Regions from separate parts of the Mesorhizobium sp. M1006 genome, predicted to be linked through region 1. Evidence: predicted binding sites of a transcription regulator. Region 1 holds the regulator's gene; the other holds the start of a gene.

Region 1 (7,977 bases):
AAATCGGCATTCGGATCGGAACCCGAACCCTTGATGAAGACATAGTTGCCTTCCGGCTTCACCTTGAAGACTTCCCGGGCCTGCATGCGGCCGACTTCCTTGTTGTCGAAGGTCAGGTAAAAGACGTCCTTGTTCTCGATCAGCCGGTCGTAGCCGACAACCGGAATACCTTCGTCCAGCGCCTTTTGCACGGCCGGCCCGATGGCCGAGGCGTCCTGCGCCAGGATGATCAGTGCGTTGGCGCCCTGCGAGATCAGGCTCTCGACGTCGGTGAGCTGCTTGCCGGGGTTGGACTGTGCGTCGGCGGAAATATACTTGTCGCCTGCGGCCTCGATGGCCGCCTTCATTGCGGCCTCGTCGGTCTTCCAGCGCTCTTCCTGGAAGTTCGACCAGGAAACGCCGATGACCTTGTCTTTAGCCTGCGCCACCGACGCCAGCGCCAGCGTCATGGCGACACTCGCCAGAATGGCGGTCGTGAATTTCTTCATCATATCCTCCCTGCGCCGCGTACGGCGTGACCAATTGGCTCAAAGACCAGCTTAGAAGCTCTAATTTTTTCGAGCCTCGAAAAAATACTGGTCCGATCTCCGGCTGCTGTCAACATCGATTCTGATGGATTTTGATGACTCTGCGAGTTTTTTCGAGCGTCGGAATAAACGATGACAGCGCCACCTGCATCTGACACTATTTGCCTCATCCGACACTATTTGTCGGACATTACCGACGGCTTCCGGTTCATGAGCGGCCGCGGCAACCGGGAGGAAAGCAAAACAATGTCGGTCGGAATCCGCCATGACGATTTGCGCCGGCGCAACCGGGCGATGGTGATCTCGGCGGTGCGCCGGGCCGGCCAGCCATCGCGTACTGAGATCGCAGCTACCACCGGCCTCAGTCATTCGACCATATCGGCGATTTCTTCCGACCTGATACGGGAAGGCATCCTCGCCGAGAGCAAGCCAAGTGAGCCCGTTTCGTTGAAACGCGGTCGTCCGCAAGTCGGCCTCGCCCTCAACCCGGAAGCGGCGGCGGTGCTGACCGTGGTGTTGTCGCTGAATTTCCTTTCGGCCGCCATTATCGACTACACGGGACAGGTGGTCGCCGAGGAACAGCGCCGGCTGGACACGCTGACTATGCCGCGCGACGAGCTGATCCGTGAATGCATGGCCATCGTCCGGCGCCGGCTGCAGGATCCAGATCTTGACGTCCGCAGTGTCGCCCGCATCGCCCTGGCGATTCAGGGCATTACCGACTCCCCTGCACGCGCCATGCTGTGGTCGCCGATCACGCCGCAGACCGACATCGCCTTTGCCGACATGCTGGAGGACGAATTCGGCATCCCGGCAACGGTGGAGAACGACTGCAACATGATGGCGGTGGCTTTGCGCTGGCGCAATCCGGATCGCTATCGCGATGACTTCATCGCCATCCTGCTTTCGCATGGCATCGGCATGGGGCTGGTGCTGAAGGGCGAACTGTTCACCGGGACGCATTCCTCGGGCGGCGAATTTGGCCACATGATCCATCGTCCGGGCGGCGCGCTCTGCCGTTGCGGGCGGCGCGGCTGCATCGAGGCGTATGCCGGCAACTACGCCATCTGGCGCAACGCCAGGCAGATGAGCGAAGACAGCGAACCGGTCGCCGACGTCAGCGACGCCGACATGCGCGCACTGGCGGCCCGGGCGCGCGAGAAAGATGGGCCGGAACGCGAGGCCTACCGCAAGGCCGGCGAAGCGCTGGGTTTCGGTCTCGGCTCGCTGTTCGCGCTGATCGATCCGGCACCGGTCGCGATGGTCGGCGCCAGTGCCGCCGCCTTCGATCTGATCGAGCCGGCCTTGCGGAAGGCAATCGCCCAGACCGCCGGCGGCCAGCATTCAGGCTCGATCTCCTTCGATACAGAGCCGAACGAATTGCCTCTGATCCGCGAAGGCTGCGCGATGCGGGCGTTAAGCTTCGTCGACCAGGAGATTTTCGCGCCGGGCGCGCAAATGAGGCCCAGCGTCAGAAAGAACGTAGCCTGACCAGGCGGGTCAATCTTCCCTGATCGCATAGCCGGCGCCGCGGATGGTGCGGATGACATCCGGCATCCGGCCGTTGTTGACGGCTTTGCGCAGCCGCCCGACATGCACGTCGACGGTGCGTTCGTCGATGTAGATTGTCTCCCCCCAGACATTATCGAGTAACTGGCTGCGCGAGAAGACACGGCCCGGATGCCGCATCATGAACTCGAGCAGCCGGAATTCGGTCGGCCCGAGCCTGATTTCGCTCTTCTTGCGATAGACCCTGTGCGATTCGCGATCGAGCACGATGTCGCCGACCTTCAGCACGCTGGACAGCACTTCCGGCTTGGCGCGCCGCAGCAGCGCCTTGACCCTGGCCATGAATTCCGGTGTCGAAAACGGCTTGACCAGATAGTCGTCGGCGCCGGTCGAAAGACCGCGCACCCGGTCGCTCTCCTCGCCGCGCGCGGTCAGCATGATGATCGGCAGCCGCTCGGTTTCGGGGCGCACCCGCAACCGACGACAGAGCTCGATGCCGGAAACCGCTGGTATCATCCAGTCGAGCACCAAAAGGTCGGGCACATTCTCCTGCAAACGGATCTCGGCTTCGTCGCCGCGTGTCACCACCTCGACCTGGTAGCCTTCGGATTCGAGATTGTAGCGGAGCAGCACACCCAACGGCTCCTCGTCCTCCACCACCATTATGCGTGGTGCGATCATCGGCTGGGCACCCCCATCATGTCACCGGTGCGGACATTGTCGTTTCGTCCTGCTTCGGACGATTGACCGGCAATTGCTCGCCGGTCAGCACATAATACGCATTTTCGGCGATGTTGGTGACATGGTCGCCGATCCGCTCCAGATTCTTGGCGCAGAACAGCAGGTGCGTGCAAGCGGTGATGTTGCGCGGATCTTCCATCATGTAGGTCAACAGCTCGCGGAACACGGACGTGTATTTAACGTCGATGCGCTCGTCGGCGGCACGAAGCTTGGCCAACGCGGCCGCATCGCCTGCAGCATATTCCTCGATGACACCCTGCACCTGGATGAGAACCAGCTGCGCCATCGCGTCGATGGAATGCGACAGGTCCCGCGGCGTGGCGCTGAGGCCGACCGCACTCACGCGCTTGGCGATATTCTTGGCAAGGTCGCCGATGCGTTCGAGGTCGCCCGCCATGCGGATCGCTCCGACCACATGGCGAAGATCGTGGGCCATCGGCTGGCGTTTGGCGATCAGGGTGATGGCGCGGTCGTCCAGTTCGCGTTGACGCGCATCCATGATGGCGTCGTCGGAAACGACGCGTTGCGCCAGCACGTTGTCGGAATTCAACAGCGCCTTGGTTGCCCCGCCGACCATCGAACCGGCGAGGTCGGCCATGTCGCGGATCAGCTTGCTGATCTGCTCGAGATCCTCGTCGAAAGAAGCGACTGTGTGTTCGCCCATGGTCCTGTCCTCATATGCATGATCGGAACGGCTCAGCCGAAGCGGCCAGTGATGTAGTCCTGCGTGCGCTTCTCGCGGGGCGACGTGAATATCTTCTCGGTCCGGTCGAACTCGACCAGTTCACCCAGATACATGAACGCCGTCTGGCGCGACACGCGCGCCGCCTGCTGCATGTTGTGGGTGACGATGACGATCGTGTAGTCGGCTTGCAATTCGTCGATCAGTTCCTCGATCTTGGCAGTCGACAGCGGGTCGAGCGCCGAAGCCGGTTCGTCGAGCAGAATGACTTCCGGCTTCACCGCCACGGTGCGGGCGATACAGAGCCGCTGCTGCTGGCCGCCGGACAGGCTCAAGCCGCTGGCGTTGAGCTTGTCCTTGACCTCGCTCCACAGCGCGGCGCGCTTCAACGCCTGTTCGACGCGGCCGTCCATCTCGGACTTGCCGAGGTTCTCGTAGAGCCTGACGCCGAAGGCGATGTTCTCGTAGATCGACATCGGGAACGGCGTCGGCTTCTGGAACACCATGCCGATCTTGGTCCTGAGGAGGTTGAGATCCTGCGACCGGTCGAGAATGTTCTTGCCGTCGAGCAGCACCTGGCCCTCGGCCGTCTGTTTTGGGTAGAGCTCATAGATGCGGTTGAACACACGCAGCAGCGTCGATTTCCCGCAGCCCGAAGGGCCGATGAAGGCCGTGACGCTGCGCTCGGGCAGCGACAGGCTGATGTCCTTCAGCGCCTTGCTCTGGCCGTAGTAGAAGTTGAGGTTCTTGACCTCGATCTTCGTCTTCTCGGCGACCGTTTCGGCCATCGTCATGTCTGGGGACAACATCTGTGTCATCTGTCCTCTCTGCGTCCGGTAAGGCTGCGGGCGAGGATGCTCAAGCCCAGAACCGTCAGGGTGATTATGAGTGCGCCGGTCCACGCCAGTTGCTGCCATTCCTCGTAAGGGCTGAGAGCGAACTGGAAGATGGTCACCGGCAGGCTGGCCATCGGCGCGTTGATATTGCTGCTCCAGAACTGGTTGTTGAGCGCGGTGAAGAGCAGCGGCGCCGTCTCGCCGGAAATGCGTGCTATCGCCAGCAATATGCCGGTGACGATGCCGGACAATGCGGCGCGGTAGGCGACCGAACGGATCACCACCCAGCGTGGCGCGCCGATCGCGGCACCGGCTTCACGCAACGCGTTCGGCACCAGGTTGAGCATGTCTTCAGTGGTGCGCACGACCACCGGAATGACCAGGATGGCAAGCGCAACGGCGCCGGCAATGGCCGAGAAATGTCCCATTGGCCGCACCATCAGCTCATAGACAAACAAGCCTATGATGATCGACGGCGCCGACAACAGGATGTCGTTGATGAAGCGGACGACGGTGGTGATGCGCGAAAAGCGTCCATACTCGGCCATGTAGGTTCCCGCCAGCACGCCGATCGGCGTGCCGACGACAACGGCGATGATCGTCATCAGCAGGCTGCCCGTGATGGCATTGAGCAAGCCGCCGGCCTCGCCCGGTGGTGGCGTCATCTCGGTGAAGACCGCGAGCGAAAGCCCGGCTGTGCCCTTATAGACCAACGCGCCGAGAATGAGCGCCAGCCAGGCAAGCCCGATGCCGGCGGCGACGACGCAAAGCGCCATCATCACCGAATTCCTGGCTTTGCGGCGGCTGTGGAGCGATGAGGATGTCGACATCGGTCAGGCTCCCGTACGGGCGTCGATCCGCATCAGCATATAGCGGGCGGCGGCGAGGATCAGGAAGGTGATGACGAAGAGGATCAGGCCGAGCGAAACCAGCGAGGAGGTGTAGAGGTCGCCGTCGGCCTCGGTGAATTCATTGGCGATGGTCGCCGAGATCGTCGTGCCCGGCGCGAACAGGGAGGCACTGATGCGATGTGCGTTGCCGATGACGAAAGTCACCGCCATGGTTTCGCCGAGTGCCCGGCCGAGGCCAAGCATGACGCCGCCCATGATACCGATGCGGGTATAGGGAATGACCACGCGCCGGGTCACTTCCCAGGTCGTGCAACCGATGCCATAGGCCGATTCCTTCAGCACCGCCGGCACCGTATCGAAGACGTCCTTGGTGATCGAGGTGATGAAGGGCAGCACCATGATGGCGAGGATCAGCGCCGAGGTCAGAAGGCCGATGCCGTAAGGAGGGCCGGCGAAAAGGCTGGATAGTCCCGGCACGCCGTGGAAGATGTTGATGATGAAGGGCTGTATCGTCGTCTGCAGGAACGGCGCGAACACGAACAGGCCCCAGATGCCGTAGATGATCGAAGGAATGCCGGCCAACAGCTCGACCGCTATGCCGATAGGACGCCTGAGCGGGCGCGGGCAGAGCTCGGTGAGAAAGATTGCAATGCCGATGCCGATCGGAACCGCGATCAGGATGGCAATGGCCGCCGTCACCAGCGTGCCGTAGATCGGCGCCAGTGCGCCAAATTTTTCCGTAACGGGATTCCAGCTCTCAGTCGTCAGGAAAGAAAAACCGAACGACGACAGCGCCTGCCATGAGCCGGCAAACAGCGAGATGGCGACACCGCCGAGGATGACCAGCACAAGAATTGCGGAAGCGCGGGTGAGTCCGCGGAATATGGCATCTGTGAGCGCGAAGCGCCGCACCGTAGCTTCCCTGGCCCGGGCTGCTGCAGATGATGGCACGGCATCGGAAGCGATGGTCATTGGGTCCTCGCGATTAAAGGCAACAGGGAGGGCGCCATCGACGCCCTCCCTGGAGGAGATTACATAGCCGAGTAGAGCGGCTTGCCGTCGTCGCCGACGACTTCCTTGGCCCACATGGCCTTGACGCTCTCAACCACCTTGTCGGGCATCGGAACGTAGTCCAGCTCGCCGGCCATCTCGTCGCCCTTGTCGTATGCCCAGGCGAAGAATTTGAGCGCTTCGCCGGTGGTCGCGGCATCATCCGGCTTCTTGTAGAGCAGGATCCACGTTGCCGCCGTCATCGGCCAGGACTCGGCGCCCGGCTCGTTGGCGAGGATGACGCCATAGCCCGGCTGCGAGCTCCAGTCGGCATTGGCCGCTGCCGCCGAGAACCCCGCCGCGGTGGGCTCGACCTTCTTGCCGTCCTTGTTGATCATATCGGTGTGGGTGAGCTTGTTCTGCTTGGCGTAGGCATATTCGACATAACCGATCGCGCCGCCGGTCTGGGAGACGTTGTTGGCAACGCCCTCATTGCCCTTGGCGCCGATGCCGACCGGCCATTCCACGGCCTTGTCGACGCCGACCTTTTCTTTCCAGACCGCGCTGACGTCGCCGAGGTAATAGGTGAAGTTGAACGTCGTGCCCGAGCCATCGGAACGGTGAACGACCGCGATCGCCTGCGAAGGCAGCTTGACGTCGGGATTGAGCTTCTTGATCGCTTCGTCATCCCAGCTCGTGATCTTGCCGAGGAAGATGTCGGCCAGCGTCGGGCCGTCGAGAACCAACTCGCCCGGCTTGATGCCTTCGAGATTGACGACGGGAACGATGCCGCCCATCACCATCGGGAACTGAGCCAGTCCGGTCGCTTCAAGCTCGTCGCCCTTGAGCGGCGCATCCGAAGCGCCGAAGGTAACGGTCTTGGCCTTGATCTGCTTGATGCCGCCGCCGGAACCGATCGACTGGTAGTTAAGGCCAACGCCGGTGTCTTTCTTGTAGGTGTCGGCCCACTTCGCATAGATCGGGTAGGGGAAGGTGGCGCCGGCGCCGGAGATGTCCGCGGCGAGCGCGGCGGACAGGGTGAGGGTGGTCGTCGCCGCAGCCATTGCAATCGCAACGGCCGCCGAGCGGATGAAATGTCTCATGTGGCCTGCTCCTGTTCGGAATATGGTCTCTCGGCGCCATTCCTCCGGCGCCCGCTGAGGCCAATAGCCCCCGATTATTACAGTCGCATGACAGTTTCATGTCGCTCCGGTAACGACGTCCAGCCGGGTTAAGAAGGAGCGGCCGCGGGCTTTTGTCGGCATGGGCCGCGGTTTGCCGCTGGAATCAGCAGCTTGCGTGAATTCCGGCCGGCATCGTCTGCTCGGCGATCGCAGCCACCGGCTTTAAAAGAAAAAAGCCGGACGGGAGCGCGTTGCATGCAGCCAGAACGTGTCATGGCCGCGCCATCGCCGAAACAGGTCCGTTGGGGTAAATCTGACCCTGTTTCTTGCCGGCGGTCGCTGCTCCCGCCCGTAACTGGAGGAGCGGAACTTCGAATATCCCATTGTCGCCACTGAGCGCGGCTTTGGTATGGTGCGATCGCACCATGGCCTTACGCTGGAAGCGTTGACGAATCGCAAGGTTCTAACTCGCGCTGGACCTCCATCCGCGCCCGACCCGGCGCTCGATCTTCGAGCAACGCCTTCCACTGGAAGTGCGACGACTCTACTTCACGGTATCTACTCCCTTCGCCCTATTCCGCCGGTTGTCGGTTAGGCCGAAGCAGCGTTATAAGCTTGCAGGGGTATTGCTGATGTCTCGACGGATTCTGCCTGTCTTCCTGTGCCTGGCGCTGCCTCTGGGAAGCGGCTGCGCGCGCAGCTATGACGGCACCGTCA
Region 2 (7,977 bases), on a different contig from region 1:
GCCGAGCAGGTCGGCGGCGCGGCGCGTCTCGATCAGCACATCGGCCTCGCCGGCAAAGCCGTTCTCCGCCGTCAGCGGCCCTTGGCCGAAGACGATCGGCAGCCATTCGACCGAACCGTCGTCGGCAAACTTGGCGACATGCAAGGTGCCGTCGTCGAGCAAATCCATGTTGGCGGCGCGGTTGTCCGGATCGAACTTGCCTGTGGTGACGAACTTATAGACATAGTCGAAGCGCTCGTCGTCGCCGAGATAGAAGACGACACGGCCATCCTGGGCGACGATCGATTCGGCGCCCTCATGCTTGAAGCGGCCCATCGCGGTGCGCTTCCTCGGCGCCGAAGTCGCATCCTGGACGTCGACCTCGACGATCCAGCCGAAGCGGTTCGGCTCGTTCGGCTCCTTGCCGATGTCGAAACGGTCGTAATGCGCTGCCCATTCATAGGCACCTTCGGGAATGCCGAGGCGCTTGTAATTGGCCGCCTCCTTGTGGCCCTGCGGCAGCTCGCCCGAGAAATAGCCGTGGATGTTCTCCTCGGCCATGACATAGGTGCCCCACGGCGTGACGCCGCCGGCGCAATTGTTGATGGTGCCGATGACCTTCGTGCCGGTCGGATCGGCGCTGGTCTTGACGCGGTCGTGGCCGGCGACCGGGCCGGAGAGCGCGATCTCGGTGTTGGAGGTGATGCGGCGGTTGAGCTTGCCGTCGCGAACGACCTGCCATTTGCCTGATACCTTGCGTATCTCGACGATAGTGCCGCCATGCGCGGCCATCTCGACATCGACTTGCTCCTTGCTGAGGGGCGCCTGCTTGGCTTTGCCATCGACGATGGTGACGAGGCCCGGAAACATCAGGTGCGGATTGGTGTATTCGTGATTGACGACCAGCAGGCCGTGCTCGGCCGAGCCGTCGATCGGGATATAACCGACATAGTCGTTGTTGTAGCCGAATTGTCTGGCCTGGGCTTCCGCCGACTGTTTTGTCGGATCGAATCCCGGCGAATCGGCGAACAGCGGATCGCCCCAGCGCAGCAGCACGTCGGCGTCATAGCCAGGTGCGACGTGATGCTTGTCGTCGATGCCGGCCTCGAGCTCGTCGAAAGCGAAGGCGGAGCCTTCGGCGGCGCGGGCGTTGTCGGCGGTGATCAGCGCCAGCGGGCTGACGGTAGCGGCTATGGCCGAGACGGCAAGCGAACCCTTGAGGAAGCCGCGGCGTGAGAACCGCGCGGCGATGATCTCACCCATGGTGCGGTTGTCGGTGGGATTGGCTCCTGGCCCATCGTTTTCCTCGAGCAGGCTGGTGCGGAAATGGGCGTCAGGGGTGCGATGTTCGGTCATAGGGCCTGCCTCTGGCTGGATGGATTGCTGGAGCGTGTTGCCTGGCCAATCCGGTATTACCGGCAGGTCACAGTTTGATGACATGCCGGCTAAATTGCCACCTGCGATTTCGTATCCAACATCGGCCCCGCTTGACCGCGACCGGCGCTTCGGAAACAAGAGCTGCGGCAGGCGGTAGGGACCGCATCGGGAGGAACAAAAGTGAGTTTCTGGGGACTTGGGCAGCTCTGCGTCTCGACGGTGATCTTCCTGCTGGCGGCGATGGCCGCAAAACAGTGGGGGCTGGCGCCGAGCCTCGGCAAGATCGTGCTGACGTTGGCGCTCTACTCGCTGGGCAATCTGATCATGCTGAGGCTGATCCGTGAATTCGGCATGTCGGTGTCGTTCAGCCTGTCGGCGGTGATCCAGCTGGTGTCGGTGAATGTGGTGGCGCTGGTCTTCTTCGGCGAACGCGTCAATGCCTTGCAGGCAACCGGCATCGTGCTTGCCATCGCAGCTGTGGCGCTGATCACGCTCGGGCCCTATCTGCAAAGGCTGTAACTGCGATCGGGCCGATGAAGAAGATTGCAAGCAGACTGCCCAACTGGCTGGAGTTCCCGGTTCTGCTGGCCGGGCTGGTCATTGCCGGCGGGCTGTGGGGGTTCGAGGAGCTGATGGAGCTGGCGCGGGCGACCACGCCGCATGCCTTCGACACCGAAATCCTGCTTGCCTTCCGCAAGGCCGGCCAGCCCGACAATCCGATCGGACCGGCGTGGCTGGAAGGGGCGATGCGCGACATCACCAGCCTCGGCAGCGCCAGCGTACTGCTGCTGATCACGGCAGCAATGATCGTCTATCTGCTCCTTATCCGCAGGCCAGGCGCGGCGCTTCTCATGTTCGTCGCGGTAGCGGGCGGCCAGCTCCTGTCAAGCGTGCTGAAATTCGACATCGACCGGCCGCGCCCCGATCTGGTCTCGCATCTCGCCGATGTGGCATCGCTTTCGTTTCCGAGCGGCCACGCCATGCTGTCGGCGGTGACGTATTTGACGCTGGGCAGCATGGCGGCGCGGGTTTTGCCCGGGCGCACAACGAAGATCTATGTACTCGGGCTGGCGGTGCTGACGACAGTGGTGGTCGGCATCAGCCGCATCTATCTCGGCGTCCACTGGCCGTCCGACGTATTGGCCGGCTGGTGCGCCGGCTTTGCCTGGGCGATGCTGTGCTGGCTTGCGGCACGGTTCCTGCAGCGATGGCTTGGGCGGGCCGACGGCACCTGACTCAAATCAGCCTGTTGATCAGGCCATGACCGCAGCCTGCCAGCAGGAAAACCATCGACAGCAAGGCTGTCGAGGTTGCCAACGCTTTGAATATCTTCACCCGCTCATCCTTTTGAAGTCGTTCCTGTGAAATCGGGATCGCAGCGGATGTCCCGCCAAACGATGCCGAGGTTTGTAGCATGACAGCGCATCGGCTGGCAAAGAGTGCTGCATGTTTGGAGGCAGATCATCAATCCTTGGTGCAGGAAGACGTCGCCGCCCGCGCCAGCGCAGGAACTTCATCCTCGACTGTTCGGCGGTGCCGTTCTTCGATTCGACGGCAGCCAATGTCATCGAGGGCGCGGCCCACAAGGCGAGCCGCGCCGGCGTTCGCTTCATTATATCAGGCGCTTCAGCGCAGGATACGCCGCATGCTGATCAACCACGGCGTCAAGCGGCCGCTGGTGACTTACGCGCCTCGATCACGGATGCGCGGGCGCAGCTGAGGAGAGCCGCGCCCGCCGCTTGAGCTGGCAACGCCGGCTTAGTCGAGGCCCAACGCTGAGACCTCGCCCTCGTTCATCAGCGGCACGAAGATTGTCGACCTGCCGTCGGTGCCGATGTCGGCGCTGCCCGGCTTGAACGTCGCAACCGCTTGCGGCGTGCCGCCGGCTTTGTAGCGGTAGAGCGTGCCGGTCATATACGCGGTGGCGTAGATGCTGCCGCCGATGGCAACGACGCCATCGAGGTTGGCAAACTTTTCCGCGCCAGCCAGTGGCGAAACGGCCTTGGTAGCAAGATCGACCGAGAGCAGGCCGCCCGGCTCCGCGGTGCTGAAGTCGGGCTTGATGCCCTTGCCCCAGGAAGCGACGATCAGCCGGCCGCCATCGGCGAAGATGCCATTCGGCGAAGCAAGCGCCGCATCCCTGACGAACAGTTCGGGCCGGTCGCGGTCGATGCGATAGATCGTATCGGCAAGCATATCCGTGACGTAGACATTGCCGGATGCATCAGCGGTCATGTCGTTGAGAAAGACCGCGTTCGGCACGTCGATCGTCGATGTTAGCTTGCCGCTTGCGAGGTCGACGACGCGCACATGGGTGAGGTCGGCGACGTAGAGTTTGCCGCCGACAATCGCCATGCCCTTGGGCGCGTCCATGCCGTCGGTCCAGTGTTGCGTGACTAGCTTGCCGTCCATCGACAGGATCGACAGATAGCCGTTGCCGTCGGCTTCGCCGGGATTGCCGACGATGTTCGAGACGATAACGCGCTGGCCGGCGGCGTCGAACAGCGCCGATTCAGGCTGCTCGAGGCCGCCGGTGCGCCAGAGTTCAGCGGCCTGAACTGCCGGCGCGGCGGCGATGCCGACCAGGGCGAGAAGCATCGAGGTGAAGAGGCTCTTCATGGCTAGTCTCCTGTAATGGACTGGCGGAGAGCTAGGCCTTTCGATACTTTTCGGGAAGAGCTATCAGGACTAGTACCGAAGGCTGATACCAAATCGTGCAAAAGAGGTGCATCCCATGAACGGCCTGATCTTCGAAGCGCTGAAGCGGACGCTTAAGGCAAAGGGCATCACCTATCGCGTCCTTGCCGAGCGGATGGGTGTTTCCGAGCCGACGGTGAAGCGCATCTTCCACGAGCGCAACTGCAAGCTCGACCGGCTGATGGAGATCTGCACTGCCGCCGGCGTAGAGTTGGAAAACGTGCTCGGCTCAATGAACAGGGGACCAGGACCCGCCAACCAGATCGCGCCGGAGATCGAGCGCAAGCTCGCCGGGCGGCCGGCACTGCTGTTCGTCTTTGTCATGCTTTCCGAGAAATTCACGCCCGAAGGCATCATGCGCTCACAAGGGCTGAGCGAGGCTTCGATGTTCCTCTATCTGCGCGAGCTCGAGGAACTCGGCCTGGTCGCGCTCGGTCGCGGCCTGTCGGCAAGGCTGCTGATCGAGGCGCCGATCCAGTGGAATTTCGAGGGGCCATTGCGGCCGCTGTTCGAGACGACCAACAAGAATTTCATCGGCTGGGCCATCACCCATCTTGAGCGCGAGTCGACGTTCGTCAGCTTCTCCAGGCGGATGCGGCCGGAAACGGCGGAAATGGTCAGGCGCGAGGCGGAGGAATTGGCGGAGCGCGCCAAATTGCTTGCTCATCACGACCAGCACACGACGCCTGAAGACCGACTGGTCGGCTACAAATGGACGTTTGCGTTCGGCGCAACGCCGTTCCCGGTGATCATGCCGATCGGGCCGCATCCGCGCGACGCAGGCGCACGGACCGACGATCGAGTTGCGGCTGCCGCAAACGGACGACGTCTGCCGGCCTAGGTCAAAATGCAGAACGACCGAGTCCGGGCTGTTGGCGGCAGCCAGTCTGACTGAGCTTCTTACCCCTGAGTATCGGCCGCAAACCGGTTCTCAGAGGGTCCCCTGCTCAAACACAAGATCGAGCGGCTATTCGGCGGTCTTGTTCGCCACCTTGTCATCCCAGACCATCTGCCGGTAGTCGAAGCCGTATTCCAGCGTTGGCTTGACAATACGGAAATAGGGCGACAGGTCGAAATCGCGCGGCGTGTAGAGCGAGTGATGGCGGATGTGCAGGATTTCCCTGCGCGAAAAGCTCGACTGGGCCGAGGCACGGCCAGGCGCCCGGGTAATCTCCGGCAGGATCGGGTAGCGGATCAGGCCATACGCCTCGGCGATCAGCGACGAGCAGATGGCGCGCGTCGGGTCGCCGGAACCGAAAGCCAGCATGCGGCGGCGCCAGCGCACCGGCACCGGCGGCGTCGGCAAGAAGTAGCGCAGCATGTCGAATATGTTCCTGAGATCGTATCTGAGACCGAGCCTGCCGATCATGAACGCGACGACCGCTTCGCGATCGTCCGGAGCCAGGCCACTCGCCCGGCAGATGCGGGTGTTGTAGCTGCGATAGCGCGACAGCGGCACGGCGATGCAGCCATCGCCGAGCGTGACCTCGATCAGGCGCCGCCGCTCCGATCCGTCCTCCGGCTCCGGTAATGCATCGCCGATATAGAAGGCGGCATGCGACCAGGTCGACTGGGTGAGGTATTTGATCGCCGCCGAGATCTTCTGGTTGCCTTCGATGAGCAGGATGTCGCCGGGCTCGAGCGTGCGGCGCAACGTTTCGGCGTCCGACGGCGTGTAAGGCTCGTAGCCGGACGATTCCTCCTGCAGCCGGCCGGCAAGCCAGCGGCCAAGTCGGTCCAGAAGCGTGTCGCCGGGCTCGGTCATGCCAGACGGCGATTACCACAGGGCGGCAAGTTAGACCATGATCAGCCCACGCCAGGCGTGCCGGCGTCTTCGTGCGCAACTGTGAGATCTTCGCGCGCCTTACGGGCGAACTTCCTCGTCGAGCGCTTCGGGCTGTCGCCGAAAAGCTCGGCCGCCTCGGCGAGGCAGGTCTTTTTCAGGCTCTTTTCCGAACGCTTCAGCAGCTTGGCAAGCAACCGCGTCTCTTCAGCAGGACCGAGTGGCTGGTCCTCGGCATCGAGAAGCGCGCGCATGACGAACACATCGTGCAGCTCGCCGAGCCGCTCGCCCAATTCGTCGACGGCCCTGCGCCGCGTTTTGATCGGCGTCGGCCACAGCCGGCCGAGCAGCGACAGGTGCATGCCATGCGTCTTGGCCGCCTTGCGCAGGTCGTGAAAGTCATCGGCTTCGCCGCGCGAAGCCGCCTTGTCCAGCGCTTTCCTGGCACGGCGCAAAGTGGTGCGCGCGCCTTCGGCGAGCACGTCGGCAGCCTGCTCCGGCTTGTCGGGCAGAGCGAGCTTGTCGATCCGGGCGACACCTTCCTCGCAAGCGGAAATCGCCGCGCCTATCGCAGCATCGAGGCCTCCTCCGCCATGCAGTTCATGCTGGCGCGCGACGAGCCTGTCACGCACGGCACCGAGGCCATCGCCGGCACTTTGCTCGGGAAAGCTTGCCGCCAGCCGGTCGATTGTTTCGACCAGCGCGGTCGCCTCGCGCGGGCCGGCAAGCAGGGCCGCCACCTGGCGGTAGCACTGATTCTCCGTCACGCAGAATGTTTCGTCTCCGGAACGGACAAGGCGCAGCAAGGCGCGGACGTTCTTCAGCCGTTTGCGGCATTTGTGCAGCCCCGGTTCGGGCCTGTCACGCGCCGCGTTCAGATGGTCGATCACCTTGCCGATCTCCTCGGCGAGGATGCGCCTGACCTCTCCGGTCAGCGACATGCGCGGATCGATACGAAAGCTCATGCGACGATCTCCGGAATCCCCCCAAGGGCGAGCGACGCGTTGTAAAATCTCGGCTCGCCGGTGACTTCACGGCCGAGCCAATGTGGCAGCATTTCGTCCTGTATATCATCCGGCGTCTCGAGCTCGGCGATCACCAACCCCGCAAGCGTCCCGCCGAAGACATCGACTTCGTAGCGATAGCCGCGATGTTTAACATGGTGGCGTGTCTTCTCGATGACATGTCCGATGGCAAAGGCCTGCATCTCCTGCGCCTCCGCCAAAGGTACCGGATATTCGAATTCATCGCGCTCGCGTGCCTGGCTGCCGAACTTGAGCGTCAGCTTGGCGGCCGCATCGTTGCTGATGCGAACACGAACCGTACGGCTGGGTTCGGCGACAAGATAGAATTGACGGATATGAATGTCCGCCTCGACCATTGCCCGCCATTCCTCACCTGAGACCAGGAATTTACGCTCGATTTCCTTGCCCATGGCCAGGCACTAAAGCGCGCACGGCCAGAGTTGGCAAGCCGCTTGACCGCACTTGACTTTAATCATTCGATTGATTAAATTGTGGCCATGATCAAATCGCCCAGCGCCAGCGGCCTTCCTCATGAGGCGCCCAAGACCGCCGCCGATATGACGCGGGCGGCACTTGTCCGCGCGGCGTTGAAACTGTTCGGACGGCAAGGTTTCGACGGCACCTCGACGCGCCAGATCGCGGCGGAGGCCAAGGCCAATATCGGCTCGATCGCCTATCATTTCGGCGGCAAGGAAGGGCTCCGCAACGCGGCGGCCGACTACATCGTCGACACCATCCAGACCGTTGCCGGCCAGGCGATCGGCAATCTGCAGGCGCCGGTCGCGGCATTGGCCGACACCGAGGCCGCGCGGGCACATTTAGCCGTCGCACTGGAGCGGATGGTCGCCTTCATCGCGGCAAGGCCGGAAGCCGGCGAGATTGTACAGTTCGTCCTGCGCGAGCTGTCGCATCCTACCGCGGCGCTCGACCGTATCTATGACGGCGTGTTCGAACCGGCGCATAACCGGCTCTGCCTGATCTGGGAACAGGCGACGGGCGAGCCGGCCGAGAGCGAGCGCACAAAACTCACCGTGTTCACGCTGATTGGCCAGGTCGTCTATTTCCGCATCGGCCGCGAGGCGGTTATGCGCCGCATGGGCTGGCGCGAGATCGGCA

Evidence for each region. The regulator PhoB, encoded in region 1, activates phosphate uptake and scavenging genes when phosphate is short. The targets are predictions, from matches to a motif close to TGTCATNNANCTGTCAT.
Region 2: the regulator PhoB is predicted to act here: its motif matches at 1,402-1,418, upstream of NKH60_RS31750 (PhoX family protein).

The regions. Positions count from the first base shown of each region.
Region 1 covers NZ_JAMYMZ010000018.1:36,791-44,767, forward strand. The annotation lists gene xylF (D-xylose ABC transporter substrate-binding protein) at 1-488, opposite strand, end outside; gene NKH60_RS18605 (ROK family protein) at 774-2,018, shown strand; gene phoB (phosphate regulon transcriptional regulator PhoB) at 2,028-2,717, opposite strand; gene phoU (phosphate signaling complex protein PhoU) at 2,734-3,441, opposite strand; gene pstB (phosphate ABC transporter ATP-binding protein PstB) at 3,474-4,277, opposite strand; gene pstA (phosphate ABC transporter permease PstA) at 4,274-5,125, opposite strand; gene pstC (phosphate ABC transporter permease subunit PstC) at 5,129-6,118, opposite strand; gene pstS (phosphate ABC transporter substrate-binding protein PstS) at 6,178-7,239, opposite strand; gene NKH60_RS18640 (hypothetical protein) at 7,893-7,977, shown strand, end outside.
Region 2 covers NZ_JAMYMZ010000067.1:7,426-15,402, forward strand. The annotation lists gene NKH60_RS31750 (PhoX family protein) at 1-1,335, opposite strand, end outside; gene NKH60_RS31755 (hypothetical protein) at 1,537-1,875, shown strand; gene NKH60_RS31760 (phosphatase PAP2 family protein) at 1,890-2,591, shown strand; partial or broken gene NKH60_RS31765 (sodium-independent anion transporter) at 2,851-3,099, shown strand; gene NKH60_RS31770 (SMP-30/gluconolactonase/LRE family protein) at 3,115-3,975, opposite strand; gene NKH60_RS31775 (helix-turn-helix domain-containing protein) at 4,091-4,894, shown strand; gene NKH60_RS31780 (C40 family peptidase) at 5,021-5,818, opposite strand; gene NKH60_RS31785 (CHAD domain-containing protein) at 5,860-6,801, opposite strand; gene NKH60_RS31790 (CYTH domain-containing protein) at 6,798-7,271, opposite strand; gene NKH60_RS31795 (CerR family C-terminal domain-containing protein) at 7,359-7,977, shown strand, end outside.